2 regions of the Arthrobacter sp. Z1-15 genome follow, and region 1 is predicted to be linked to the other one. Evidence: predicted binding sites of a transcription regulator. Region 1 holds the regulator's gene; the other holds the start of a gene.
What was found. The regulator HrcA, encoded in region 1, represses chaperone genes, less so after heat shock. The targets are predictions, from matches to a motif close to TTNGCACTCGNNNNNNNCGAGTGCNAA.
Positions count from the first base shown of each region.

Region 2: groL (chaperonin GroEL) is a predicted target of HrcA. The motif match lies at 16,013-16,039, and genes of this name have one in related genera.

Region 1 covers NZ_CP096454.1:2,324,523-2,333,880, forward strand. Annotated here, with positions in the region: gene M1D40_RS10625 (PhoH family protein) at 1-430, opposite strand, end outside; gene M1D40_RS10630 (GerMN domain-containing protein) at 758-1,699, shown strand; gene M1D40_RS10635 (16S rRNA (uracil(1498)-N(3))-methyltransferase) at 1,734-2,498, opposite strand; gene dnaJ (molecular chaperone DnaJ) at 2,501-3,643, opposite strand; gene hrcA (heat-inducible transcriptional repressor HrcA) at 3,779-4,792, opposite strand; gene M1D40_RS10650 (DUF3097 domain-containing protein) at 4,983-5,825, shown strand; gene M1D40_RS10655 (DUF4870 domain-containing protein) at 5,949-6,368, shown strand; gene hemW (radical SAM family heme chaperone HemW) at 6,489-7,721, opposite strand; gene lepA (translation elongation factor 4) at 7,718-9,358, opposite strand, start outside.
Region 2 covers NZ_CP096454.1:485,988-503,507, forward strand. Annotated here, with positions in the region: gene M1D40_RS02350 (sugar ABC transporter substrate-binding protein) at 1-56, shown strand, start outside; gene M1D40_RS02355 (ABC transporter permease subunit) at 186-1,793, shown strand; gene M1D40_RS02360 (sugar ABC transporter permease) at 1,790-2,713, shown strand; gene M1D40_RS02365 (aldo/keto reductase) at 2,710-3,687, opposite strand; gene M1D40_RS02370 (CHAD domain-containing protein) at 3,885-4,913, shown strand; gene M1D40_RS02375 (MFS transporter) at 4,982-6,550, shown strand; gene M1D40_RS02380 (LLM class flavin-dependent oxidoreductase) at 6,555-7,589, opposite strand; gene M1D40_RS02385 (lipid II:glycine glycyltransferase FemX) at 7,972-9,045, shown strand; gene M1D40_RS02390 (threonine/serine exporter family protein) at 9,406-10,995, shown strand; gene M1D40_RS02395 (siderophore-interacting protein) at 11,029-11,886, opposite strand; gene M1D40_RS02400 (uracil-DNA glycosylase) at 11,918-12,721, opposite strand; gene M1D40_RS02405 (cation diffusion facilitator family transporter) at 12,754-13,752, opposite strand; gene M1D40_RS02410 (transporter substrate-binding domain-containing protein) at 13,749-14,237, opposite strand; gene M1D40_RS02415 (DUF3263 domain-containing protein) at 14,434-14,736, shown strand; gene M1D40_RS02420 (LytR C-terminal domain-containing protein) at 14,773-15,423, shown strand; gene M1D40_RS02425 (cold-shock protein) at 15,633-15,836, shown strand; gene groL (chaperonin GroEL) at 16,198-17,520, shown strand, end outside.

The sequences.
Region 1 (9,358 bases):
CGATCCCGAACACGATGGTGTTCCGGTCGATCGCATCAACGTAGTTCTTCTGGTTCAGCGTCTTGGGCCGGATGGTGCGGCCGCGGGTGGACAGGATGTTCTGGGTCAGGACTTCCGCCGGACGCGACGCACTCTGGTCCCTGAGCATGGTGATGAGCTGTTCAAGGAGCTGCGGGGTGACCTTGGTCTGGCTGCGTGCCAGTGTCCGTACCTCGGTGACCAGCCGGTGGGTACGCTCCACCGCGGGTGCCGGACCGGAGATCGAAAGCTCATTGCCCCGCACGTGCAGGCTGACTTCCGGATAAGCGGCCTCGATGATTTTGAGTGCCTCGTCATTGGCACCCAGTGACTGGACCATGTGTTCAGTGGAATCAAAGACAATGGTCTGCTGATCCAGCCCGATGGTGCCAATTCCTGAGGATTCAGTCATATATTCGGCCTTCGCAGGCCTTTCATCGCCCCTTTTGGAGAGTGTGTTGTTTGCAGAATGTTGTGAACGAGCATGCGGCCTGCACGTGTTCCTGGCCAGCGTGCCCGCCGGTGTTAAGACAGACAGTCCAATATTACTTGATGCTGCCCCGCTGCGCCCGCCCTGATTTCCGCCTTCGGTGAACCGGGAGGCAGTGCGGCCGGGAACACGCTTCCCCTGCCCGGTATCAATCGGGTCTCAGTCCGGTCGCAGGAAGGTCAAGACCGCGGATCCGGCGTTTGGCATGTGCCAAGCTGGGAAGCGACCGTTTTGCGAAAGGAGGACTGAATGGGATTAAAACGCCGGTTGGCGCAGCCGGGCCGCCGTGGATACCTCGGACTGCTGGCCGTCTCTTCGCTCCTCCTCAGCGGCTGCGGAGTGGTCGCCGCTACCCCCACCACTACGATGCCCATCTCCTTCGGAGATGCTGCGGGGAGCACTGTTGCCGCTCCGCTGAGCGCCCCTCCTCCGGCCGAGGGCAAGCCCGCCCCGGGCCGCATCCCGGTGTACTGGCTGGGCCTGAACGGGTCTGACGTACACCTCTACCGGGAGTTCCAGCCTGCAGAGAAGGACGGCGACCCCATCGGGGAAGCAGTTCTGGCCATGACCTCGGGCGCGCCGTCGGACCCCGACTACTTCAATCCGTGGAAGAAGGCCGGCAGCGTTTCCGCCTCAATCTCGGGCAAGAACGTCATCACCGTGGATATCTCCGAGGATGCTTTTGGAACGTCCATGGATGCAGGAATGGCGCACCGCGCGGTCCAGCAGCTGGTCTACACCGCCACCGCAGCAGCTTCCAACGCCGGGCTCACCACCGTTGGCCACCAGTCCTCAGTAGTGCTGCTGGTGGACGGCAAGGCGGGATACACGGCCTTCGGCCATGAAGTCCTGGAGGGCCCTCAGCAGCGGGACCCGGCACTCATGGCACCCATCTGGATCATCGACCCGCAGGAGGGCGACAGCACGCAGCCCAGCCTCACGGTCCAGGGTACGGCCGTGCCCGAAGGCGGGCAGCTGTCCTGGCGGGTGGAGCCCATCGTTGACGGCCGGCCCGCGGGAGAGGCCGTGGCTCGGGGCTACGCCGAACTCGAGGCCTCCACCGGCGGACCCTCGCTCTTCCGCTTTACCGTTGAGCTGCCCGCCGGCGAGTACAGCGTGAGCGTCTTCCACGGCACGGAGCGTGCCAACGAAGATTCCAAGCGCGTGACCGTCACTTCAGCGGCCCAGTAGCACCGGGCCCCGTCCTACCAGCGGCTGCCCGGCCCTACCAGCGGCCCAGCGCGGAATTCAGGACGGCAAGGGCAGCAGGCCCCGCGGTTGAAGAACGCATCACGTGCAGGCCCAGGCGAACAGCCACGGCTCCGCCGCCGCGCAGCAGCTCCACTTCCGAAGCGCTGATTCCGCCCTCCGGCCCCACGACCACCGCAATGCTCAGCGGCCGGTCCCCTGCGCGCCGGCGCGCCTCGGTGACCGCCGGAACCAGGGCGCCGTCGGCCTCCTCATGCAGCACCAGCACCAGGTCAATCCCGGCAAGCCGGCGCGCCAGCGCCTTCGACTCCGCCAGCTCTTCCACCGAAGGCACGGCTGAACGCCGGGACTGCTTGGCGGCGGCGGTGACAATGCCCTGCCATTTCGCCTGCCCCTTGGCGGCCTTGTCCGCACGCCAGCGGACAATGCTGCGCTCGGACTGCCAGGGGATGACCCTGTCCACGCCGAGCTCCGTTGCCGCTTCGACGGCCTGCTCGTCGCGGCCGCCCTTCGCCAGGGCCTGGACCAGTATCAGGGTTTCGGCCGCTCCGTCCTCTTCGGTGACGGCTTCCACGCTAACTTCCAGCCGCGCAGGCGAGGCAGCTGACACAGTTCCAGTTAGCCGCAGCCCCGCGCCGTCCACGATGTCCACCGGCTCGCCCGGGGCGAGGCGTTTCACGGCAACAGCGTGGTGGGCCTCCGGCCCCTCGATTACCAGCACGGATCCGGGCACCGCGGCGCGCACGGCCCCCGGATCACCGAAGAAGATGGGGTTGGTCATGGCTAGAGGTTGCCCAGGCGGTCCCGCAGCCTGGCGAAGACACCGGAACCGCTGCCGGCCAGGCGTCCCTCTGCGTATTCCTCGCCGCGCAGCTGGGCCAGCTTGCGGAGGAGCTCTTCCTGCTCTGCGTCCAGCTTCTGCGGGGTTTCAACGTGCAGATGAACCAGCAGGTCTCCGCGGCCGTAGCCGCGCAGGTGAGTGACGCCCAGCCCCTTGAGGGTGGTGATCTCGCCCGACTGGGTGCCGGCCTTAACGGTGATCTCGCGGTCGCCGTCGAACGTCTCGAAGTTGATCGAGGAGCCCAGGGCGGCTGCGGTCATGGGAACCGTCAGAGTGGCATGCAGGTCATCACCTTCGCGGACGAAGGTGGGATCTGCATTGACCCGGATCTCCACGTACAAATCGCCCTGGGGCCCGCCGGCGGTTCCGGCTTCGCCCTGGCCGCTGAGCTGGATCCGCGTGCCGGTGGCAACTCCGGCGGGGATCTTGATGTTCAGGGTGCGGCGGCTGCGGACGCGGCCCTCGCCGGCGCACTCGTGGCAGGGGTCCGGAATGACCGAGCCGAAGCCCTGGCAGGAGCCGCAGGGAGCGCTGGTCATGACCTGGCCCAGGATGGACCGGACGGCGCGCTGCACCTGGCCGGTGCCGTGGCAGATGTCGCAGGTCCGCGGGGAGGTGCCGGGCTGGCAGCAGCTGCCGTCGCAGGTCGGGCAGGTGACGGCGGTGTCGACGTCGATCTTCTTGTTGGTGCCGAAAACGGCATCCTTGAGGTCGATCCGCACGTTGATCAGGGCGTCCTGGCCGCGGCGGGTGCGCGAGGCCGGTCCCCGGCCGCCGCCCGCTCCGGCTCCGCCGAAGAAGGTGTCGAAAATGTCCTGGAAGCCAAAGCCCTGGCCGCCGAACCCGGCACCGCCGCCGAAGCCGTTGTCGTTGCCGTTTTCATTGCCGGTGGTGTCGTAGATGCGGCGTTTCTGCGGGTCCGCCAGCACCTCGTAGGCGTGGGTCACAGCCTTGAATTCGTCCTGCGCTCCGGGAGCGGAGTTGACGTCCGGGTGCAGCTTTCGGGCCAGCTTCCGGTACGCCTTCTTGATTTCTTCGCCCGTGGCGTCGCGTCCAACGCCCAGGACCTGGTAGTGATCGCTCACTCGTGCACATCGCTTCCTGTAATTGCAGTTTCCGCTTCTGCGGTGTTCTCTTCGCTTCGAAGACTTCCGCCGGTGGCCGGCCGCCCTCAGGCGGGCCGGCCACCGGCGACTGCTGCTGTATTGTCTAACGTTTTTCTAGTTGTTCAGTATCCGGGAAAGGTAGCGGGCCACGGCACGGACAGTCGCCATGGTGTTGGGATAGTCCATGCGGGTTGGACCCAGCACACCCACCTTCGCCGAGGAATCCGGTCCGTAGCCGGTGGCCACCACTGATGCCTCCGACAAGGAACCGTGGGGGTTTTCGCGTCCGATCCGGACGGAAACACCCCGGGCGTCCTGCTCCATTTCGGACAACAACCGAAGCATGACCACTTGTTCCTCAAGTGCCTCGAGGATCGGGCCGATCGTCAGGGGAAAGTCTACGGTGGACCGGGCCAGGTTGGCGGTTCCCGCCATCACCATGCGGTCCTCGCGGTTAATTCCGGCCAGCTGCTCGAGGCAGCGGGCCAGTGCCCCGGCGTTGCGCCGCTTCTGCGCCGGAACCGTTGCCAGGCACTCGGCGAGCTGCCCGGTGATACGGGTCAGCGGGGTCCCGCCCAGCGCGGCGAGGAAATGCTGCCGCAGCTCCAGGAGGTCCTGTTCCGCGACCTGGTCCGGCATCGTGATGACGCGCTGCTCCACCCGGCCGGTGGTTGAGATCAGGACGACCAGCACCTGGGCAGGTGCGAGCAGGACAAACTCGATGTGCCGCACGCGTGCGTTCCCCAGATGCGGATACTGCACAACGGCCACCTGGTTGGTCAGCTGCGACAGCAGGCGGACGGTCCGTTCCATCACGTCGTCGAGGTCTTCGGCGCCCTCCAGCAGGGTCTGGATTGCCCTTCGCTCGGCCGCCGAGAGCGGCTTCACGTCCGAAATCCGGTCGACAAACAGCCGGTAGCCCTTGTCGGTGGGGATGCGGCCGGCTGAAGTGTGGGGAGCAACAATCAGCCCCTCTTCTTCAAGGGCCGCCATGTCGTTGCGGATGGTTGCGCTGGAGACGCCGAGCTGGTGCCTCTCCACGAGGGCCTTGGAGCCAACGGGTTCGCGCGAATGGACATAGTCCTCAACAATGGCCCGGAGCACCTCGAGTCTGCGTGGTTCACTCATGGTTTTCCCTCCCTCGCTGATGGCCGTATGTTCTGTGTGCCCGGAGCGTTCCCGGTTAGCACTCACCATGCCTAAGTGCTAAGTCTAATACGGATCGGGGTCGTTGCTAGCATTGAGTGGCCCGTGCCGCACTGCTGCCGGACGTGCACTTGCCGGCTGCAGCGGACCAACCAAAGCGAGGAAAACACCAGTGTCCAACTTTTCGTGGGGGCCGCAGGACATCAGTGCTCCGGCCCGGAAAACACTTCCCAAAGTCGGAGCCGAGGCGGGCCTGGTGCTCGAAGACGTGCAGAGCGGCTGGGTCGGAGCGGTGGTGCGGGTGGAGAAGTCCGGCGGACTGCATCTGATGGTGCTGGAGGACCGCCGGGGGAAAACCAAGTCCTTCGAACTGGGTTTCGGCTTCCTGCTCGACGGCGAACCGGTGGAAGTGGTGCCCGCCGTCAAGGCCGCGGCACCTGCGTCGCGGCGAACGGCGTCGGGTTCCCTTCGGGTGGACAACGTGCGGGCGCGCACGGCACGGGCGAGCCGCATCTGGGTGGAAGGCAAGCACGACGCCGAACTGGTGGAGAAGGTGTGGGGCGACGACCTCCGTGTGGAGGGCATCGTCGTCGAACCCCTGCACGGGGTGGATGACCTGTACGCTGCCGTCCGGGACTTCAATCCGGGCCCGGGGCGACGGCTGGGAATACTGGTGGACCATCTGGTGGCCGGTTCCAAGGAGTCCCGCATTGCCGCCGAGGCCATGAAGCATCCGGGTGCACGCGGAAACGTGCTCATCGTGGGGCACCCGTACGTGGACGTGTGGCAGGCCATCAAACCGCAGACCATCGGCCTCTCCGCCTGGCCGGTTGTCCCCCGGAACGAAGACTGGAAAACGGGCATCCTGAAAGGCCTGGGCTGGCCGCACCGGGACCACACGGACGTGGCCGTGGGGTGGAAGAAACTGCTGGGCGCAGTCACCTCATACGCCGATCTCGAGCCCTCCCTGCTGGGCCGGGTGGAGGAAGTGATCGACTTCCTGACCGTTCCGTAGCGACCCGCGCACGGCCCCGCGTGCCGGGACGGAGCCCGGTTGCCAGTAACCTAGATGAGATGTAGGGCAGTAAACCGAACCGACCAGGCGTCCAGAGTCACAAAGGAAACAGCAGTGTCGAACATACGTCAGAACCACCACCCCCAGTCCGACGACCGGGGTTCCGGCGCTCGTCCCGCCTATCAGGGCGCTCCGGCCACTGCCCTGCCCCTGACTGCCTCCGAGGACCGGCAGTGGGCCACGATGGCCCACTTCGGCGGCATCCTGGGGTTCATTCCGTCCCTGATCATTTACCTGGTCTTCCGTGACCGCGGCCCGTTCACCGCGCAGGAATCCAAGGAAGCGCTGAACTTCACCCTCCCTCCCACCATCATTGCCCTGGTGGCCTGGCTGCTGTCCTTCATTCCCGGAATCGGCTGGGTCTTCGCCATCCTGAACGCCCTGCTCTGGGTTGCCATTGCCGTTTCCTCGGTTGTCGCCGGCATCGAGGTCAACCGCGGGCGCCCCTACCGGTACCGGCTGAACCTGCGCCGCATCCAGTAACCCTCCGCAGACACACAAAGGACCCCGGGCCGGCACTGCTGCCGCCCGGGGTCCTTTGTTCTGCATTATCCCTGGTTGTTGCCTGGCTAAGCGGTTGCCTTCAGCTCCCGCCGGATCCGTCTAGTCCGGGAGCAGGCGGCGCACGACGGCGTCTGCGAGCAGGCGGCCCTTCGTCGTGAGCAGCACACGGCCGGTGAGTGCAGCCTTCGGGTCCACCAGTCCGTCAGCCATGAGCCCGGCGACGGCGAGCCGGCCGGAGTCCTTCAGCCGGGACAGCTCCAGCCCCTCGGCCAGCCGGGTGCGCAGCATGACATCTTCCACGTACCGGGTTTCGGCGTCGAGCGTCTCGCGTCCCACCGCCGGTGATTCCCCCGCCGCAAGCCGCTGGGCATAGGCGGTGGGGTGCTTGGCGTTCCACCAGCGCACGCCGCCGGCATGCGAATGCGCGCCGGGGCCGATGCCCCACCAGTCGTCGCTGCGCCAGTAGGCCAAGTTGTGCCGGCACTGGTCGGCGGGGGTCCGGGACCAGTTGCTCACCTCGTACCAGGACAGTCCGGCCGCCGTCATCATTTCGTCGGCCATGAGGTATTTGTCCGCGTGGTCGTCGTCGTCGATCGGCGGCACTTCGCCGCGCCGCATGCGCGCTGCCAGCTTGGTGCCGTCCTCGATGATCAGCGCGTACGCCGAGATGTGGTCCGGTTCGTAGCTCAGCGCCTCGCGGACGGAGACTTCCCAGTCCGCCAGGGACTCCCCCGGCGTGCCGTAGATGAGGTCAACGCTCACCTTCAGGCCGGCGTCGCGCGCCCATTTCACGGCTTCGGGAACGCGCGACGGCGTGTGGGTGCGGTCCAGGACCGCCAGCACGTGCGGAACGGCCGACTGCATGCCGAAGGAGACGCGGGTGAAGCCGGCGTCGGCCAGCAGCTGCAGCGAGGCCGGGGTAACCGAATCGGGGTTGGCCTCGGTGGTGACCTCGGCTCCCGGCTCCAGCCCCCACATGTCCACGGCGGTTTTCAGGATCCCGGCAAGATCCTCCGCGGGCAGCAGGGTGGGGGTGCCGCCGCCGAAAAAGACGGTGCCCATCTTCCGGTCCGGGAGCCCCGAGGCCTTCAGCGCGCGGGCAGCGAAGCGCACTTCCTGCTCCGCCGTGCCGCCGTAGGCCGCCTGGGAGGCGCCGCCGCCGAGCTCGGTGGCGGTGTAGGTGTTGAAGTCGCAGTACCCGCAGCGGACGGAGCAGAACGGAATGTGGACGTAGAGCCCGAACTTCCGGTTCTCCGCTCCTTCCGCCGCCTGGGCGGGCAGCAGTCCGTCAGCGGGGGCCGGATCCCCGAGGGGCAGTGCACTGGGTGTCACTTCTTGGATTTGTCCTTGGATTCGTCGGAGGAAAGCGCTGCCACGAAGGCTTCCTGGGGGACCTCAACGCGGCCCACCATCTTCATGCGCTTCTTGCCTTCCTTTTGCTTTTCGAGCAGCTTGCGCTTGCGGCTGATGTCGCCGCCGTAGCACTTGGCCAGCACGTCCTTGCGGATGGCGCGGATGGATTCGCGGGCAATGATGCGGGAGCCGATGGCCGCCTGGATGGGCACCTCGAACTGCTGGCGCGGAATCAGCTCGCGGAGCTTGCCGGTCATCATCACGCCGTAGGAGTACGCCTTGTCCTTGTGCGTGATGGAGCTGAACGCGTCCACCTGTTCGCCCTGGAGCAGGATGTCCACCTTGACCAGGTCGGCAACCTGTTCGCCGTCGGCCTTCCAGTCCAGCGAGGCGTAGCCGCGGGTCTTGGATTTGAGGATGTCGAAGAAGTCGAAAACAATCTCGGCCAGCGGCAGGCGGTACCGGATTTCCACCCGGTCCTCGGAGAGATAGTCCATGCCGCCCAGGACTCCGCGGCGGGCCTGGCACAGCTCCATGATGGCGCCCACAAACTCGTTCGGCGCCAGGATCGTGGCCGAGACCATCGGCTCGCGGACCTCTTTGATCTTGCCTTCGGGGTACTCGCTGGGGTTGGTCACCGTGACCACCTTCTTGTCCTCGAGCGTCACCTCGTACTCCACGTTGGGTGCGGTGGAGATCAGGTCAAGGTTGTACTCGCGCTCGAGCCGTTCGCGGGTGATTTCCAGGTGCAGCAGGCCCAGGAAACCCACCCGGAAGCCGAAGCCCAGCGCAGCGGACGTCTCGGGTTCGTACACCAGCGCGGCGTCATTGAGCATCAGCTTTTCCAGCGCGTCGCGCAGTACCGGATAGTCGGCGCCGTCGATGGGGTACAGCCCGGAGAACACCATCGGTTTCGGATCGGCGTAGCCTTCGAGGGACTTCTCTGCCGGCTTGGCCAGGTTGGTGACGGTGTCGCCAACCTTGGACAGGCGCACGTCCTTCACACCGGTGATGAGATAGCCGACTTCGCCGACTCCCAGGCCCTTGGAGGGGGTGGGCTCCGGCGAGCTGACCCCGATTTCCAGGAGTTCGTGGCTGGCCCGGGTGGACATCATCTGGATGCGTTCCCGGGGCGAGAGCTTGCCGTCCACCACGCGCACGTAGGTAACGACGCCGCGGTAGGTGTCATACACGGAGTCGAAGATCATGGCCCGGGCGGGAGCGTCGGGGTCGCCCACCGGTGCCGGAATCTCGCGGACAATCTGGTCCAGCAGGGCTTCAACGCCCACGCCGGTCTTGCCGGAGACCCTCAGGACGTCCGCCGGATCGCCGCCGATCAGCTTCGCCAGTTCCTCGGCGTACTTCTCGGGCTGCGCTGCCGGAAGGTCGATCTTGTTCAGGACGGGGATGATCGTCAGATCGTTTTCCATCGCCAGGTACAGGTTGGCCAGTGTCTGCGCCTCGATCCCCTGGGCGGCGTCCACCAGGAGCACTGCACCTTCGCAGGCGGCCAGGGAGCGGGAGACCTCGTAGGTGAAGTCAACGTGGCCCGGGGTGTCGATCATGTTCAGGGCGTAGGACTCGCCGTCGAGTTCCCACGGCATGCGAACCGCCTG
Region 2 (17,520 bases), 1.8 Mb from region 1:
CAGCAGAGTCCTGGGCAACGATGGTCAGCAACGTCGAAGCGAAGATCGCCAAGTAGTCCGGCGTCAGCCGCACCTGAGATAGAAACCGCTCCGGCCTTCCGCCGGGGCACGAGGTATGCGGGCCGGGACACTGCCCCTTTATGGAGCGCAGTGTCCCGGCCCGAACTGGTTCAAGGAGAACCCCGATGGTTGATCAGCTGGACACCCCTGTCCGCCCAGACATTTCCGCACGAACGCCCAAGCGCCGCCGCGGGCCCGATTCCATGACAGGCCTTCTGGCCAAAATTCTGCTCCTGGGCCTGACGGATGCGTTTGCCGTCTATGTCCTCATGGCCCTGTTCATGAGCGAAAAATGGGCCGTCCTTGCGGTGGCGGCAGCGGTGACCGTGCTGATCAACTGGATCTACCTCCGCCGCGGCGGCCTGCCGGCCAAGTACCTGGCACCGGGAGTCCTGTTCCTGGTGGTCTTCCAGGTTTTTGTCGTGGTGTACAGCGGCTATATCGCCTTCACCAACTACGGCGACGGGCACAACAGCAGCAAGGACGACGCCGTTTCAGCCATCTCCATGAGCGCCCAGAAGCGCGTTCCGGATTCTCCGGCATACCAGGTGTCCGTGGTGGAAAAGGACGATGTCCTGTCCCTTCTGGTCACCGATCCCGACGCCGGCGTCCGGATCGGCACCACGGGTGAACCGCTCAAGGAGGCTGAGGGCGCCGAAATGGGCGGCACAGGCAAAGCTGTGGCAGCCGAGGGGTACCGCACCCTGAGCTTCAACGAACTGCTTGCCGTCCAGCAGGAAATCACCGACATCAAGGTTCCGCTCTCCGATGACCTCGACGACGGCGTCCTGCAGACCGCCGACGGTTCCAATGCCTACGTGTTCAAACCGGTGCTGGTCTACGACGAAGCGGCGGACACCTTCACGGATACCGAGACCGGCACCGTTTATACGGACGGCGGCGAGGGATCCTTTGTGAGCGCCGACGGCGAACGCCTCGCCACCGGGTGGAAGGTGGGGGTGGGGTTCGAGAACTTCGAACGGGCCTTCACCGATCCGGACCTCCGCGGGCCGCTGCTCAGCGTCATCGTATGGACCTTCACGTTTGCGCTCGGATCGGTGCTGCTGTGCTTCGGTCTTGGGCTGTTCCTGGCTCTGACCTTCAACCATCCAAACCTGCGCGGCAAAAAGATCTACCGCACCATCATGATCCTGCCCTACGCCTTCCCGGCGTTCCTGGCCGGCCTGGTCTGGTCCGGAATGCTGAACCAGGAGTTCGGATTCATCAACGCCACCCTGTTCGGCGGCGCCGACATCCCGTGGCTGACCGACCCCTGGCTGGCGAAATTCAGTGTGCTGCTGGTGAACACGTGGCTCGGGTTCCCCTATATGTTCCTGGTCTGCACCGGCGCCCTGCAGTCCCTGCCGGAGGATGTCAACGAGGCCGCCCGCATGGACGGGGCATCCGCGTGGCGGATCTTCCGCTCCATCAAGCTGCCGCTGCTGCTGGTCTCCACCGCACCGCTGCTGATCTCGACGTTTGCCTTCAACTTCAACAACTTCAACGTGATCTTCATGCTTACGGGCGGCGGGCCCAGGTTCACCGACACCAACATGGACATCGGGGCCACGGACCTGCTGATCACGCTGGTCTACAAGGTGGCCTTCGGCCAGGGGTCCGGACGTGACTACGGGCTGGCCAGCGCGCTGGCCGTCATCATCTTCATCATCGTGGCAGTTATCTCCGCGGTCAGCTTCCGGCAGACCAAGGCGCTGGAGGAAGTGAATTCATGAGCAACTCGACATTGACCCCGGCTCGGACCAACGCCGGCCCGGCCAGCCCTGCACAACCCCGCAAACCCTTCGGCGCATGGTTCCGGGACAAGGGGTGGCGGCACCTGGTGGGCCTGGTCATGGGCGTTTTTGCGCTCTTCCCGCTGGCATACGTGCTCTCCGCCGCGCTCAGCTCCAACGGAACCCTGGTTTCGGCAAGCGGCCTGTTTTCCACCATCGAGTTCGACAACTTCGTGGACCTGTTCTCGGATCCGCAGAAGCCCTTCGCCCGGTGGTTCCTGAACACGCTCGTCGTCGGGCTCATTACCAGCGCCGGCACCGTGTTCCTGGGTGCCCTGGCCGCGTACTCCTTCTCCCGGATGCGCTTTACCGGACGCCGCTTCGGCCTGCTGAGCCTGATGCTCCTGCAGATGTTCCCGCAGATGCTCGGCGTTGTGGCGATTTTCCTGCTTCTGAGCGGAATCTCCGACGTCGTGCCGTGGCTGGGCCTGGGGAGCCAGACCGGCCTGATCATGGTCTACCTCGGCGGCGCCCTCGGCGTGAACACCTACCTGATGTACGGGTTCTTCAACACGGTTCCGAAGTCCCTGGACGAGGCCGCGCGCATCGACGGAGCAAGCCACATCCAGATTTTCTTCACGATCATCCTGCGGCTGGTCACGCCCATCCTGGCGATTGTGGGGCTGCTGTCCTTCATCACCGCTACCGGCGAGTTCCTGATTGCGTCCATTGTCCTGAACGACCCCGAAGCACAGACCCTGGCGGTGGGCCTCTACTCCTTCGTGGGTGACAGCCAGTCGCGCACCTGGGGTGTCTTCTCCGCCGGTGCGGTCCTGGCCGCCCTGCCGGTGATGGCGCTGTTCCTGTTCCTGCAGCGCTTCATCTCCTCCGGCCTGGTTGCCGGAGCAGTGAAGGGCTAGAAACCTGCCACGTGCCGGGGGGTGTAGTGCTGCTCCAGCTCGTCCAGATCCTCCGGCGTGAGCTGCAGGTCCAGGGCCGCGGCGGCGTCGTCCAGATGCCCGGCGGCGGTGGCACCGAGCACCGGGGCCGTCACCGCCGGGTGGGTGAGGACCCAGGCCAGGGCAACCTGGGCCCGTGTCACGCCGTGCCGCTGCGCTACGGCGAGTACGGCGTCGGCGACGGCCCGGTTGGGTACGTCCTGCCCCGCATAGAGGGAGTGTCCCAGGGCGTCCTGGGACTGCCGCCGGCTTCCCTGCTGCCAGTCCCGCGCCAGCCGCCCGCGGGCCAGCGGGGAATAGGCCAGCACACCGGTGCCGGTGGCACTGCAGAGGGGAATCATTTCCCGTTCCTCTTCGCGGTAAACCAGGTTGTAATGCGCCTGCATGGTCACAAACCGAGACCAGCCGTGGGCCTGCTGCAGCGTGAGCGCCCGGGCGAATTGCCAGGCATACATGGTGGAGGCGCCCAGGTACCGGACTTTCCCCGACCGCACCAGCCCGTCGAGTGTTTCCAGCGTTTCCTCGAGCGGGGTGGAGGCATCCCAGCGGTGAACCTGGTAGAGATCAATGTAGTCGGTGCCCAGGCGCCGAAGGCTCTCGTCCACCTGCCACAGAATGTGTTTGCGCGAGAGGCCCCAGCCGTTGGGACCTGGCATCATTTCGCCGTGGACCTTGGTGGCGATCACCACTTCATCACGCCGGGCATACTTCAGCAGTGCGGCCCCCGTAATTTCCTCGCTGTCGCCGGAGGAGTAGACGTTGGCCGTGTCAAAGAAATTGATTCCCAGTTCAAGGGCCCTGCGCAGGATGGGCCTGGACTCCGGAGCCCGCAGCGTCCAGCCGTGGTTGCCGTGGTTGGGGTCACCGAAGGTCATGCACCCGAGACCGACAGCCGACACCGTGGCTCCGGAACTTCCCAGCTTTACGAATCTCATATCGCTTCACACGGCCCTAATGTTCCTCGTCGGAATTTCAGCCTGCAGCGGTTACCGCCGGGCGGGCGGGCCGGACAGCGGCACGGTACCGCGATGCTACCGCCGGAGCTGCACCCGGAACAGCGATGCGGGACTGTTTCCCCCTGCCGCGGCACAAACCCCTGCCGTTGCGCCGTTTCCCGGCCCTATACTGAGCCATGCCCACCCCTCAGGACCCGGAAACCCCGCTGCATACGCCACGGCTCAGCGGCGGAGCGGATTCCGTCGTCGCTGCCGCCGAGCCCCGCCCCGAGGGTGGCCTTGCTGCACAGCAGGCCGCCGTGCGGGTCGGCGCCCTGAGCCTCGGGCCTCCGCAGCCAGAGGGTCCCGCCGGACTCCTGCTGCTGGCATATCTGCGGAATCAGTTCCTGGCCATGCTGGCGGAGGATCCGCGCGTACGGGCAGACCATGCAGACGCGGTGCACAAGATGCGGGTCAGCACCCGGCGGATGCGTTCGGCCCTGTCGAGTTACCGCAAAGTGCTTGCACCGGAGCCGGCCCACGAAGTGCGCACCGAACTCAAATGGTTTGCCGGGGTCCTGGGTGCGGCCCGCGACGCCCAGGTGCTGCGCGCGCGGCTGCAGGCTCTTGTCGGAACCCAGCCTGCCGAACTGGTGATGGGGCCGGTGCAGCAGCGCATTGCCGAGGAACTGCTCGGCGACTATCGCATGGCTCATGCGGAAGTGGCCCGCGTGCTCGACGGCGACCGTTACCGGCGCCTGCTGGAACGGCTTGAGTCGGTGATCGGCAGCCCCGAATTTACGGCCGCAGCAGAGGCACCGGCTGCCCAAACCGCGGGTCGGATGCTGCGCCGCGGCCGCAAGCGCCTGCACCGGCAGGTGCGGGACGCCCGCGAGGCCCGCAGCGAGGACCACCGGTCGGAATCACTGCACGACGCCCGCAAGGATGCCAAGCGGCTGCGCTATGCCGCCGAGGTTGCCCAGCCGGTGCGGGCTTCCGGTTCCGCCGAACTGGCCGCCGGCGCTGAGCATGTGCAAAAGATCCTCGGCGAATACCAGGACAGCGTCGTTAGCCGGGACTACCTGCGCCGGCTGGGTGCCGCCGCGGCCGGTGCCGGCTCCAACGGCTTCACCTACGGACGGCTGCACGCCCTGGAGGAAGAACGCGGGGAGAGCGCACGCAAGCGGTTCCGCAAGGCATGGGCAGATTTTCCCCGGGTGGTCTGACCGGGGTATTTGAACGGCGCATCTGAACCAGCGCATCTGAACCGGCACGTCCGGACGGAGGTATCCCGATGGACACGGCATCTCCCTGGGCGCCGCTGCGCCGCCGCATGTTCCTGATTCTGTGGCTTGCCAATATCGGGTCGAGCATCGGCACCTGGATGCAGACCGTGGGAGCCCAGTGGTATCTGGTCGAAAACAGTTCCAACCCCGCCCTCGTGTCCCTGGTCCAGACGGCCAACCTGGCACCGTCCCTGCTGCTTGGTTTCATTGCGGGGGTCCTGGCGGATGCGTTCAACCGGCGGCGCCTCATTCTGGGCTCCAATCTTTTCGCCGCCGGTGCCGCGGCTGTCCTGACCGTGATTGCTGCGCTGGATCTGCTGGATCCGGACTCGCTGCTGCTGTACACCTTTCTGATCGGCTGCGGGGTGGCCCTGAGCCAGCCTGCCTGGCAGGCGATCACTCCCGAGCTCGTGCCCCGGGAGGAAATCAGGTCCGCATCCGCCCTCAGCAGCATGGCGGTCAACGGAGCGCGTGCGGTGGGGCCGGCACTGGCCGGGGTGCTCGTGTCCTTTTTCGGTCCGGCCTTCGTGTTTGGCCTCAACGCCGTGTCTTTTCTGGGAACAGCGGTTGCGGTCTACATCTGGCGGGCGCCGCCGGAGCCGGAGGATCCCGAACGGATGCGGGAAGCGCTGGCCGCGGGCATGCGCTACATCAGGGCGGCCCCGCGCATCCGGCGCGTGCTGCTCCGGACCGCCCTCTTCATGGTTCCGGCCAGTGCGCTGTACGCACTGCTCCCCGTGGCCGTCAACGGGCACCTCCGGCTCGGTTCCGCAGGCTACGGGCTGCTGCTGGGTGCGCTGGGCATCGGCGCCGTTGCGGGAGTCATCCTGCTGCCGAAGGTCAAAGACCGTATCAATGACAACCTGATGCTGGGACTGGCAGCCGCCGTTTTTGGCGCCGCGGCTTTTGCCGCCGGCTTCCTGCCGGCGCCTGTGCTGGGAGTTCTGCTGGTCTTCGCCGGCATCGCCTGGATCGCAACCCTGTCCATCCTTAACAGCGCCATGCAGCTCACGCTGCCGGAGTGGGTGCGGGCCCGCGGGCTTTCCGTCTACCTCATGGTGACCACCGGGGCGCAGGCGGTTGGCGCCGTCGTGTGGGGTTCCCTGGCCACCGCCTACGGCTACGCACCGGTGCTGGCTGCGGCGGGAGCCGTCCTGGGGGCAGCGGGGCTGAGCGTCACCGTGCTGCCGCTGCTGCCGCGCACCGGCCGGCTGGACCGCAGCATCGCGGAAGCTGACCTGGGGATCGAGGCGACACAGGAGCCGGCCCCCGACGCCGGGCCGGTCACCATTCTCATCGCCTATGAACTGGCTCCCGGGAAGGCTGCGGAGTTTGTTCAGCTCATGCATGAGGTGCGTCTCTCCCGGATGCGCACCGGCGCGCGGGACTGGGAGCTGGTCCACTCGGTGACGGATGCGCGCCAGTTCCGCGAGATTTACGACGTCGCGACCTGGCGCGAATACCTGCGCCAGGAGCAGGAGCGCATCACCGGAGAGGATCGGAAGCTCATTGACAAGGCGGCGGGCCTGGCCGAGGAGGAACCGCGCATCCGCTGGTTCCTCCCGGCGTCGGCCTGATCCGCTAGGCCAGCTGCTCGCGCACCAGCGGTGCAACCTCGGTGCCGTACAGGCGGATGCAGTTCATCAACAGCTCGTGCGGCAGGGTGCCCAGGCTGTATTTAAGGTCAAAACGGCTTAGCTCCAGCTCCCGGGCCACTCGAACGATCTTGGCGGCAACGGTCTGCGGGGAGCCGATGAACAGGGCTCCGTCCGGGCCGGCGGACGCGAGGTAATCACTGTGGGTGGTGGGGCTCCATCCGCGCTCGCGCCCGATCCGGTTCTGCATCCGCTCGAAATGCGGCCAAGCCTCCTCGAGCGCCTGCTCGTCAGTGGCAGCGACATAACCGGGGGAGTGCGCGCCCACAGGAAGCAGGGGTCGGCCGAACTGGTCCAGCGCCCGCTTGTACAGGTCTACAAACGGCGCGAACCTTGCCGGTTCGCCGCCGATAATGGCCAGCATCAGCGGCAGCCCGTAGTGGGCCGCCCGGACCACGGACTGGGGTGTGCCCCCGACGGCGATCCACACCGGCAGCTCACCGCCGGCGGTGGGGGGATAGACCCGCTGGTTCTGCAGCGGGGCCCGCGTGTTGCCGCTCCACGTCACCGGGGTTTCGCGGCGCAGTTCAGCAAAGAGCTCCAGCTTTTCCTCGAAGAGCTCGTCGTACTGCGCCAGTTCGAGCCCGAACAGCGGAAAGGACTCCGTAAAGGAGCCGCGGCCCAGGATCACTTCGGCGCGGCCGTTGGAAACGGCGTCGAGGGTTGAGAACCGCTGGAAGACCCGGATCGGATCGTCGGAGCTCAGGACGGTGACCGCCGAGCCCAGCCGGATCCGGCTGGTCTGCCCGGCAATCGCGGCGAGGACCACCTCCGGCGCCGACACGGCAAAATCCTCCCGGTGATGCTCTCCGATGCCAATGAAATCGATGCCGACCGAGTCGGCCAGCACCGCCTCTGCCACCACGTTGCGCAGCACCTGGTGCTGCGGCAGCCGTTCGCCTCCGGCGTCCGAGGTGACATCACCGAAGGTGTCCAATCCGAGTTCCAGCCGCTGTCCCATGGTGCTCCCCATCCCCGCAAAGTTCATGTGTTTGCATTTAGTGTAGCCGGGGCGGACAGGCTCCTGTGTTCCTCCGCCTCGTTTGTCCCTCGCCCCGGGCCCGCAGGGCGGGCAGGGAGATGGGCGGAACTGCCTGTTCCGGGGAGCGTCCGGCCAGGCAGGGCTGCGGCCTGCGGCGCCGAGGGCTGACGCTGGTTTGGCCTGCAGTTGCGTGCACGGGAGCACGGGGGAACTCACAGGGGACCCTCTGGGGAAATTTCATTGAGTGATCCCCCCAGCGGATAGACTTGAGGACGGTCCGGAGCCCGTGGTGCGGGTTCCGCAGGGGACCAGCCGCAGATGGTGCAAGCGATCAAGCGATCAAGCGATTAGTTGAGGTATTTTGCGAGACTTTAGTGCACGCCTGGCCACCGCCGAGGAAAAAGAGAAATGGGACAGCCACGTGCAGTCCAACCCGGGCGGCGGGAACGTGCTGCAGTCCGCGTCCTACGCGGAGGTTAAATCTCACCACGGATGGAATCCCATCTACTTGGTGTTTACCGGCCGCGGCTATACGACATACAACCTGGCAATCGAAAAAAAGGTGCCCGGATTGGGCAGCCTCTGGTACCTCATCAAGGGCCCCGATGTTGCTGAGCCCTCGCATGTGCCGGAGGTCCTCGACGCGCTGCGCCGGTTCATCAAGGAATCCAAGCGAAACGTGTTTGCCGTGAAAGTGGAGCCGGACATCGTCGACAGCCCCCAGGTGCGGGCCCAGTTCGAAGGTGCCGGCCTGGTCAAGACCTTCAACCTGCAGCCCAACGACTCCACTGCGCTGCTGGACACCACCCCGGACATCGAGCAGGTCCTGAAGAACATCTCCTCGCGCGGGCGCAACGCTGTCCGCCGGGCAATCCGGGAAGGCGCCGACGTCCGCCGGGTGGAGCCCACCGAAGAGAACATGCGCACCATGTACAAACTGATGAGCCACATCGAGGACCGCTCCTCGGCCCGGATGCGCTCCTACGAGTATTACCACCGCTTCTGGTCCAACTTCGTGGAAGCAGGCCAGGGCCGGTTCTACTTCGCCTTCGAAGACGGCGAGCCCACCGTAGGTGCCTTTGTCATCGCCTACGGAAAGAAGGGCACCTACAAGGACGGGGGGTCCAAGCCCCGCCGCAGCCAGTACGGTGACTCGCACCTGGTCCAGTGGACGGCCATCTCCGAGCTGAAGGAAGACTTCGGAATCGAGGAGTATGACTTCTGCGGGACGCCTCCCAGCGACCAGTTGAAAAACAAGGAACACCCCCACCACGGCCTGGGTCTTTTCAAGACCAGCTTCTCGAAGACCGTCACGGACTTCGTGGGCTGCTACGACCTGGTGCTGGACCCGGTGCGGTACAAGATCTGGAACACGATCGGCGAACGCGTCGCGCGGCAGATCTACTGGCGCCGTCACCAGCAGCCGTTTTACTAACAGCAAAAGCCTGAACGGGATTCAGGCAACAGAGGCGAAAGGGTGAGTCCTTTGGAAAACACGTCCGATGCAGACCGCCAAAAGCCTGCACAGAACCCCGATCCGATGGTGGGGCTGATACCGGTTATCCAGTCTCCCGGCAACGGTGGAACTTCCGGAAACCAGCCTTCAGGGCAGGGGCCAAAGGCCGCGGGGGGAAGCAAAAAAGCACCCGCCGGCGCGAAGATTCGGCGCCCTGCCGCTCCCGGCAAAGCGCCGAAGGGCTCCGGGTCCGCCGGCACCGCTGGCCTGCCCACTGGCCCCGGCGGTTTTGGGCTCAGGAGCACCCGTCCCAAACCGCCGCCGCCCACCACCTCCGTCATGCAGACTCCCGTCAAGGGCACTTCGGGCGGAACGGGTACAGGACGCATCCGGTTGCCCTCCGGAGGGTTCGGCGGCGGCAAGTCTGCCCAGCCGTCAGAGACGGCGCAGCCGCCGCGGAAGCCGCGCGCCCGCAAGACCGTGCCGGGGCAGCACGGCACGAGTTCCAGCGCAGCCCGGCAGCAGGACCGCTCATCGGCAGCGGCCCGCCGGATGCTGCGCAAGCTGGTGCAGGGAGAGACTCCTCCCACCCAGGCCATGTCCATCGTGGAGCGGCTGGCAGGTTCCCCGTACGCCAACCCCCTGGTGCGAACCGCGGGCCCGGATGCATCGGCGCGGAAGACCCTGGACCTGGCCCTCAGCCTGGCCGAAACCATGTTCCGCTACGGTGCCGGTGCCCTTGAAGTGGAGACGGCGATCATCGCAGTGACCGCTGCCTTTGGCCTGGAGAGCATCGAGGTGGACATCACCAACCAGTCGGTGCTGCTGAACTACTCGCCCAAGGACCAGACGCCCATCACGGTCATGCGCGTGGTGCGCTCGTGGACCAACAACTATGCCGGGTTGGGGCTGGTCCACCAGCTGGTGACGGACATTATCGACGGCGGAATCTCGCGCGCCGAAGCTTCCAACCGGCTGAATGAGATCACCCATCAGCCGAAGCCGTTCCCGAGGTGGGCCGTGACGGCCTCAACCGGCGTGTTTGCCGCGGCTATTGTGGGCTTCATCGGCGGCGGACCGCTGGCTTCGCTGGTGGCTTTCCTCAGTACCGTCCTGGTCAGTCTCCTGCAGCGGCTGCTGGGACGCTGGCGGGTGCCGGACTTCTTCAGCACCGCTGCCAGCGGCTTTGTCGTCACCGCCATCGCCATGCTGTTCTGGTCCTTCGACGTGCCGATCTCTCCGGGCATTGTGGTGGCCGGCGGGATCCTGCTGCTCCTGCCGACGGGCCGGCTGGTCTCTGCCGTGCAGGATGCGATCAACGGGTTCCCGGTTACTGCTTCGGGACGTTTCCTGTCAGCGTTCCTGACCTTCGGAGCGCTGGTGGCAGGCATCGCCGTCGCGCTTGTTGTGGGGGCGCTGGCGGGCATGCCGAGGCTGGACGTGACCAACGTTGCCGCCTCGCAGTACCCCTTCGCGGTGACCATGCTGCTGCTGGCCGTGGCGCTGGGCACGATCTGCGTGGTGGAACAGTCTCCGATGAATCTGGTGCTGCCCACCGTCCTGACCGGAGCGGCGGGCTTCCTGGTGTTCCAGCTGTCGGAAATGGTGGGCGTTGGCCCCCGGCTCACGCCGGCCGTCGCTGCCATTTTCATCGGCATGGTGGCACGGATGATCGCGCTTCGAATGGGGGCGCCGCAGCTGATCGTTGCTGTTCCGGCAGTGCTCTTCCTGTTCCCCGGGCTGAGCATCTTCCGCGCCATGTACGGCCTGAGTATCGGTACCGACGACTTCACCGCCGGCGCCGTCGGAATCTTCAATGCGCTGACGGTGATCCTGGCGATTGCCGGCGGCGTGGTGTTCGGCGACAACCTCGCCCGGCCCCTGACGCGAAACCTGTCCGGCAATGACCGCCGGAACCGGCGCCGGTAGGCAGCCGGCGGAAAGGCCCCGGACGGCAAGAATCTAGAGGATTTTGCCGACCGGGGTCTTTTTTTCTGCCTGGAATGCGTCTTCTGTGCGCCCCGCAGCCCAGTATCCGGACAGCGACACCTGCCGGCGTTCCAGTCCGCGCATCGTGAAGAAGACATCCCGCAGGGCCTTCATTGCCTCCCGCTCGCCGTGCGCGAAGACCTGAACGTCGTTGCTTGGCCAAGGCGCGGCCGAGACGGCTGCCGCCAGCATGCCGGTGTTTCCCGCCGGCGTGTCCCCCCGGTACAGCCAGGTCACGGAGATGCCTTCCGGCGCCGTGAGCGGCTGGCGGTCCTCGGGGCCGCCCACCTCCAGGAACACCTGCCCGACGGCGGAGGCCGGCAGGGCCTCCAGCACCGCAGCCGTGGCGGGCAGGGCGGATTCATCGGCAGCGAACAGATACCAGCCGGCGTCGGGGTCGGGATTGAACGCACCCCCTGGCCCCGAGAACGTCAGTGCTTCACCGGCTCTAGCCTGTGCGGCCCACGGGCCGGCCAGGCCTTCGTCCCCGTGCACCACAAAATCAATGGCCAGCTCGCGGGCGGCAGGGTTCACGCTGCGGACCGTGTAGGTGCGCGACACCGGCCATTCCTCCCGGGGAAAGGAACTCCGAAGGGACTCGAGGTCGGACGTCCCGTCCAGCGGTTTGCCGTCCGGGCCAAACCAGATTTTGCAGTAGGCGTCGGCGCAGCCGTTGGCGGTGAAACTGCCGAAGTTCGGACCGCCGGCATAAATGCGGACCATGTGAGGCGTCAGCTGTTCCCGCCGCAGGACCTCGAGGGTTAGCAGCGGGCGGGCCCGGCGGGGCACGTCCTGCGCGGGCTTCTCGGCGGGCACGGAAGGGTCAGGCATGCGGGTTGGTCTCCTCGGTAAAGGGTTTCTCCTACCGTATCGCGTCCAGCCGCCAGTCCACCGGCTGTGCTCCCTGCTCCTGCAGCAGTTCATTGGTGCGGCTGAAAGGGCGGGAGCCGAAGAACCCGCGCGACGCGGAAAGCGGGCTTGGATGGGCCGATTCAATCCGGGGTGTGCCTTCCAGCAGCGGAACGATGGACCGTGCATCGTTGCCCCAGAGGACAGCCACCAAAGGGACGGGGCTGCCGTCGGAAGAGCGGCGGCCGGCCACGGCGCGGACAGCCAGTTCGGTGATCTGCTCCCAGCCGCGCCTCCGGTGCGACCCGGCGCTGCCGGCGCGGACCGTCATGACCCGGTTCAGCAGCAGGACACCCTGGTCGGACCAGGCACTGAGATCGCCGTGCGGGCACGGGGGGATGCCCAGGTCTGCGTCGAGTTCCTTGTAGATGTTGTTCAGGCTCCGCGGCAGCGGGCGCACGCCGCGGTCCACCGAGAAGGACAAACCGACGGCGTGGCCGGGAGTCGGGTAGGGATCCTGGCCAATCAGCAGGACCTTGACGTCAGCAAGCGGGCGGGAAAATGCCCGGAGAATATGGCCCGGAGCGGGCAGCACGGGAAAGCCGGAGCGGCGCTCCTCCTCAAGGAATCCTGCGATTCGGTGTAGTTCCGGGGCGGCCGGGGCCAGGGCCCTGGCCCAATCCGGTGCCATGAAGTCTGTCAGCGGCGCTGGAGCCGCGAAAGGGAACGGTTCTCCCTCCGTGCCGGAGCCGGAGCCGGACCCGGGTCCCTCGGCGGCGGATGGCAGTGAAAAGAGTGTCGGATCATTAGAGCTCACGTTTCCACCCTAGGTCCGGAAGTATTTGCGCGTCATTCCTCGCTGCCCGACTGATGCACGCCGCTGCGGCCTCCGAGTTCCTCCGGCAGGTTCTGCACGGGAATCACCACCGTGTCGGCCAGCTTCCAATCGATGCCGGCGCAGCCCTCGCGTGCCTCTGCCAGCCGGGACAGTGACAGGGGCGTGCCCTTGACGGGCACCACGAAGGCTTCGACATGGAAGACCTGGCCCTGGTCGCGCATCCGCACCCCGGCTGCCTCCACCCACGGCAGCCCGTGCAGATAGCCCGTCACTTCTTCCGCCAGCGGGTGCGGCTCCGCTTCATCGAAGGTGGTAGCCGCCGTGTCCACGAGGTCGGTGACCGCCCCGCGCATGTTGCGCAGCCCGTCGCGAAGGATGCTCAGGGCGATGAAGAGGGCGGCGGCTGCATCAGCCCACCAGAAACCGAGCCCGATTCCCGCGACCCCGACGATGGAACCCACCGCGGTCATCCAATCGGCTTTGTTCATGTCGGCGTCCGCATACAGGACCTTGTTGTGGAGCTGCCGTGCGAGGCGGATCTTGATTCGACCGACGATCACCGGAGGGATGGTGGTCACCGCCATTACTGCCATCATCAGCCAGCCCAGCCAAATCTGGCTTCCGAAGATTTCTACTGTGCCGATCGGCGGATGCTCGCCTTTCATCAACCCCGTCGCCGACTCATAGATGAGAAAGGACCCCATGACAGTCAGCGCCACGGCCGCCACCAGATGGGCGACGCCGATGGAACGGTGATAGCCGTACGGGTAGCGGGTGCCCGGCGGCCGGGCCACGAGGCGGACGGCGAGCAGGAAGGCCAGCGGCGGGATGAAGGAGAGCATGTCCTCGATCCAGGCTGCCCGCATGGCCTGGGAGTTGCCCATGACCAGGAAGACGGCAGTCACGGTGACCGCAAGGAAACCGATGGTTATCCACTCCAGCCGCACGGCGCGGCGAAGTGCGTCAGATTGCTCTTGGGGCAGTTCGGTCCGTCCCTGCTGCCTGGTCATTTGCCGGCCTCCCTGTCGGCCAGGAATTGTTCAAGGCGTGAAAGGAACGCGTTTTCGCCCAGCGGCGCCGCCAGTACATGTTTCTCTGAGTCTCCCCAGCGGTTGGTGCTCTCGGCATAGGGTCTTGTCACCGCCGCTTTGTCGGTCCACGGGGTTGACTCGGTCAGCCCGCCGATCACCAGGTCCAGGTCGCCTTGCTTGAGGGCCTCCATGAGGTACTCTTCGCCGCCCTCGACCCATTCAACACCGGCATCCAGGGACTCGGCGAAATCCCGGGCCAGGTCGGCTTCCGTGCCCGCCGGTTCAGCCCCGCCAACGTCCGTGGCCGGCGGGGAGTGGGATACGCCCACCCGAAGGGTGCCGCCCGTGACACGGTCCAGTGTCCCCTCCGGATCTGCTGGAAAGTTTGAACACGACGCCCCGGCAAAGGTGAAGGCAACCAGCAGCAGTGCTGCCACCGTCCGGGTTCCGAGCTTCGCAAACATAGCATCAGACCATAGCCCACAACGGCGTTCCCCCGGTGCTGTTTCCCACATCCGGCGGTGCGGGCAGCCGGGCCTGCGGCTGGGGGAGCGGCCGGGGGACCCCCGGCGTTCAGCGGAGAAAGCCCGCCGAATGACAAGCCTGTTATTTCCCAACTAGCATAGAGAGGGAAACCGACAACCGATCTGGGAGCATCCTGTGGCCGAAACAACCGAAGCCTTCTCGTTGGACGGCACGGTTGACCCCGACAGTCCGCTCGGGGAACAGGAACAGCAGATGCTCGCACTGGAGCGGGCCTGGTGGAAATACGCCGGGGCGAAGGAACAGGCCATTAGGGAGCTGTTCGGCATGTCCGCCACCCGCTACTACCAGGTGCTGAACGCTCTGATCGACACCGAGGATGCCCTGGCTCACGACCCGATGCTGGTCAAGAGACTGCGTAGACTACGTACAACCCGTCAGCGCGCGCGCACCGCCCGTCGTTCAGGCTCTGACGTCTAACCGGCGCCACCTGATACCAAGGACTGATACCTCACCATGAGCAAATACCCCCGGGATGAGTTTGACAAGGTTCCCGAGACGTCATCACGCCAGGGCGTTCACCGCGAACGGCTGATTCCGTCGCGGTCCGGCAGCCTTGGCCTGATCATTACCGTCGGAGTGCTGGCCCTGATCCTGGGCCTCGCGGCCTTCTTTGTCCTGCCGCGGCTGGGCATCGGGCAGGACGGCGCTGCCCCGGCACCGGTGTCCGACTCGTCCCAGCCGGCGGTTACCCCGGAACCCGAGCCCACCGAAGCCGAGCCTGCCCCGACCGAGTCAGCGGAGCCGGCGCCGTCGGAGACGCCCGAGCCGTCGCCAACGCCCGAGCCGAGCGATTCCCCGACGCCCGAGCCGTCGCCCACCCCCGAAGCCGCGGTGGACCGCAGCCAGCCCGTGGTGGTGCTTAATGCCAGCGGGATCGGAGGGCTCGGCGCGAATCTTTCCGCGCGGATTGCGGGCGACGGCTGGGCCACCGCGCAGGTCGCAAACTGGGGCGGAACGCCTCTCCAGACGTCGATCATCTTCTACAACGGTGCCGAGCAGCTGCCGAATGCCCAGGAGCTCTCACGAACTCTGGGGATCCCCACGCTCGCCGAATCTGCCGAATTCAATCTGGTGACCGTAGTTCCCGGCCCGGGATTCCAGTAGCCGGGAATACTGCCCGAACGTAAAAACTCCATAACGATCCTGCCGCAGTAATTGTGAGCTGCATCACGCTGGCTAAAGTGAGTGCCAGCCGTGCGACGCCGGTCCGAAGCAAGCATGTATCCGCTGTACCCGGACCGCCTGTGCGCCGGTCCGCTCCGCCACGACCACGTTGGCGGAACGCACGAGCAAACAAGGTTGGAGAAATGCACATGGCGCAGGGGATCGTCAAATGGTTCAACGGGGAAAAAGGCTACGGATTCATCACGCTGGATGAGGCCCAAACGGACGTTTTCGTGCACTGGTCCGCCATCCAGGCCTCGGGGTACCGCACCCTCGAAGAAGGCCAGCGGGTGGAATTTGAAATTGGTGAAGGCCAGAAAGGCCCCCAGGCGGAGGATGTGCGAGCCGTTTAGCGGCGCTTTTGGCACCTGCGCGAACCCCAACGGCGGCAACCGCTCCCGGGATGCCGCCGTTTGGTGTGTCAGGGGATCTCCAGGGATGGGCGGCACCCGGGGAATGTTGCCTGTGACCCGGACGTCGGAGAGTCGTGATCGCTTGCACTCAGTGTGTGAGAGTGCTAATTATTGAGTTAGCACTCTTGCCGTATGACTGCTAAATGCGGTCGGCGTTGAGTGAAACAGCAAGCCACTGAGGTGAGGGCCTGCGGGTGCGTAAAGAGATCGCACCCTCACGGCCCGTCCGTCGCGGGCACCGCAGTCTGGAATGCAACATCTAAGCACCCAGCATGACTGTTCCGGAAGGACGAAAGCCGTTATGGCCAAGATCATTGCATTTGACGAAGAGGCACGCCGTGGCCTTGAGCGCGGATTGAACATCCTCGCCGACGCCGTGAAGGTCACCCTGGGCCCGCGTGGCCGCAACGTGGTCCTTGAGAAGAAGTGGGGCGCCCCCACAATCACCAACGACGGCGTTTCCATCGCCAAGGAGATCGAGCTCGACGATCCCTACGAAAAGATCGGCGCCGAGCTGGTCAAGGAAGTTGCCAAGAAGACTGACGATGTTGCCGGCGACGGCACCACCACGGCAACCGTCCTGGCCCAGGCACTGGTGAAGGAAGGCCTGCGCAACGTTGCTGCCGGCGCCGACCCGCTGAGCCTGAAGCGCGGCATCGAGAAGGCAGTCGAGGCCGTCACGGCCGAGCTGCTGGCCTCTGCCAAGGAGATCGAAACCAAGGAGCAGATCGCCGCTACGGCTTCCATCTCCGCCGGTGACCAGCAGATCGGCGACCTGATCGCCGAGGCCCTGGACAAGGTCGGCAAGGAAGGCGTCATCACGGTCGAAGAGTCCAACACCTTTGGCCTCGAGCTAGAGCTCACCGAAGGCATGCGCTTCGACAAGGGCTACATCTCCGGTTACTTCGTGACCGACGCCGAGCGCCAGGAAACGGTCCTTGAGGATCCGTACATCCTGATCGTGAACTCCAAGATCTCCAACGTGAAGGACCTCGTTGCCGTTCTGGAGAAGGTCATGCAGTCCGGCAAGCCGCTGCTGATCATCGCCGAAGACGTTGAGGGCGAAGCCCTGGCAACGCTGGTTGTTAACAAGATCCGCGGCACGTTCAAGTCCGTTGCCGTCAAGGCCCCGGGCTTCGGCGACCGCCGCAAGGCCCAGCTCGCAGACATCGCCATCCTCACCGGTGGCCAGGTTATTGCCGAGGAAGTCGGCCTGAAGCTGGAAAACGCCACGCTGGACCTGCTGGGCAAGGCACGCAAGGTTGTTGTCACCAAGGACGAGACCACGATCGTGGAAGGCGCCGGCGATCCCGAGGAAATTGCGGGCCGCGTCAACCAGATCCGTGCCGAGATCGAGAACTCCGACTCGGACTACGACCGCGAGAAGCTGCAGGAGCGCCTGGCCAAGCTGGCCGGCGGCGTTGCAGTCATCAAGGCCGGTGCAGCCACCGAGGTTGAGCTGAAGGAACGCAAGCACCGCATTGAGGACGCTGTCCGCAACGCCAAGGCTGCGGTTGAAGAAGGCATTGTCGCCGGCGGCGGCGTTGCCCTCATTCAGGCCGGCCTGAAGGCCTTCGCAAACCTCAACCTCGAGGGTGACGAAGCCACGGGTGCAAACATCGTG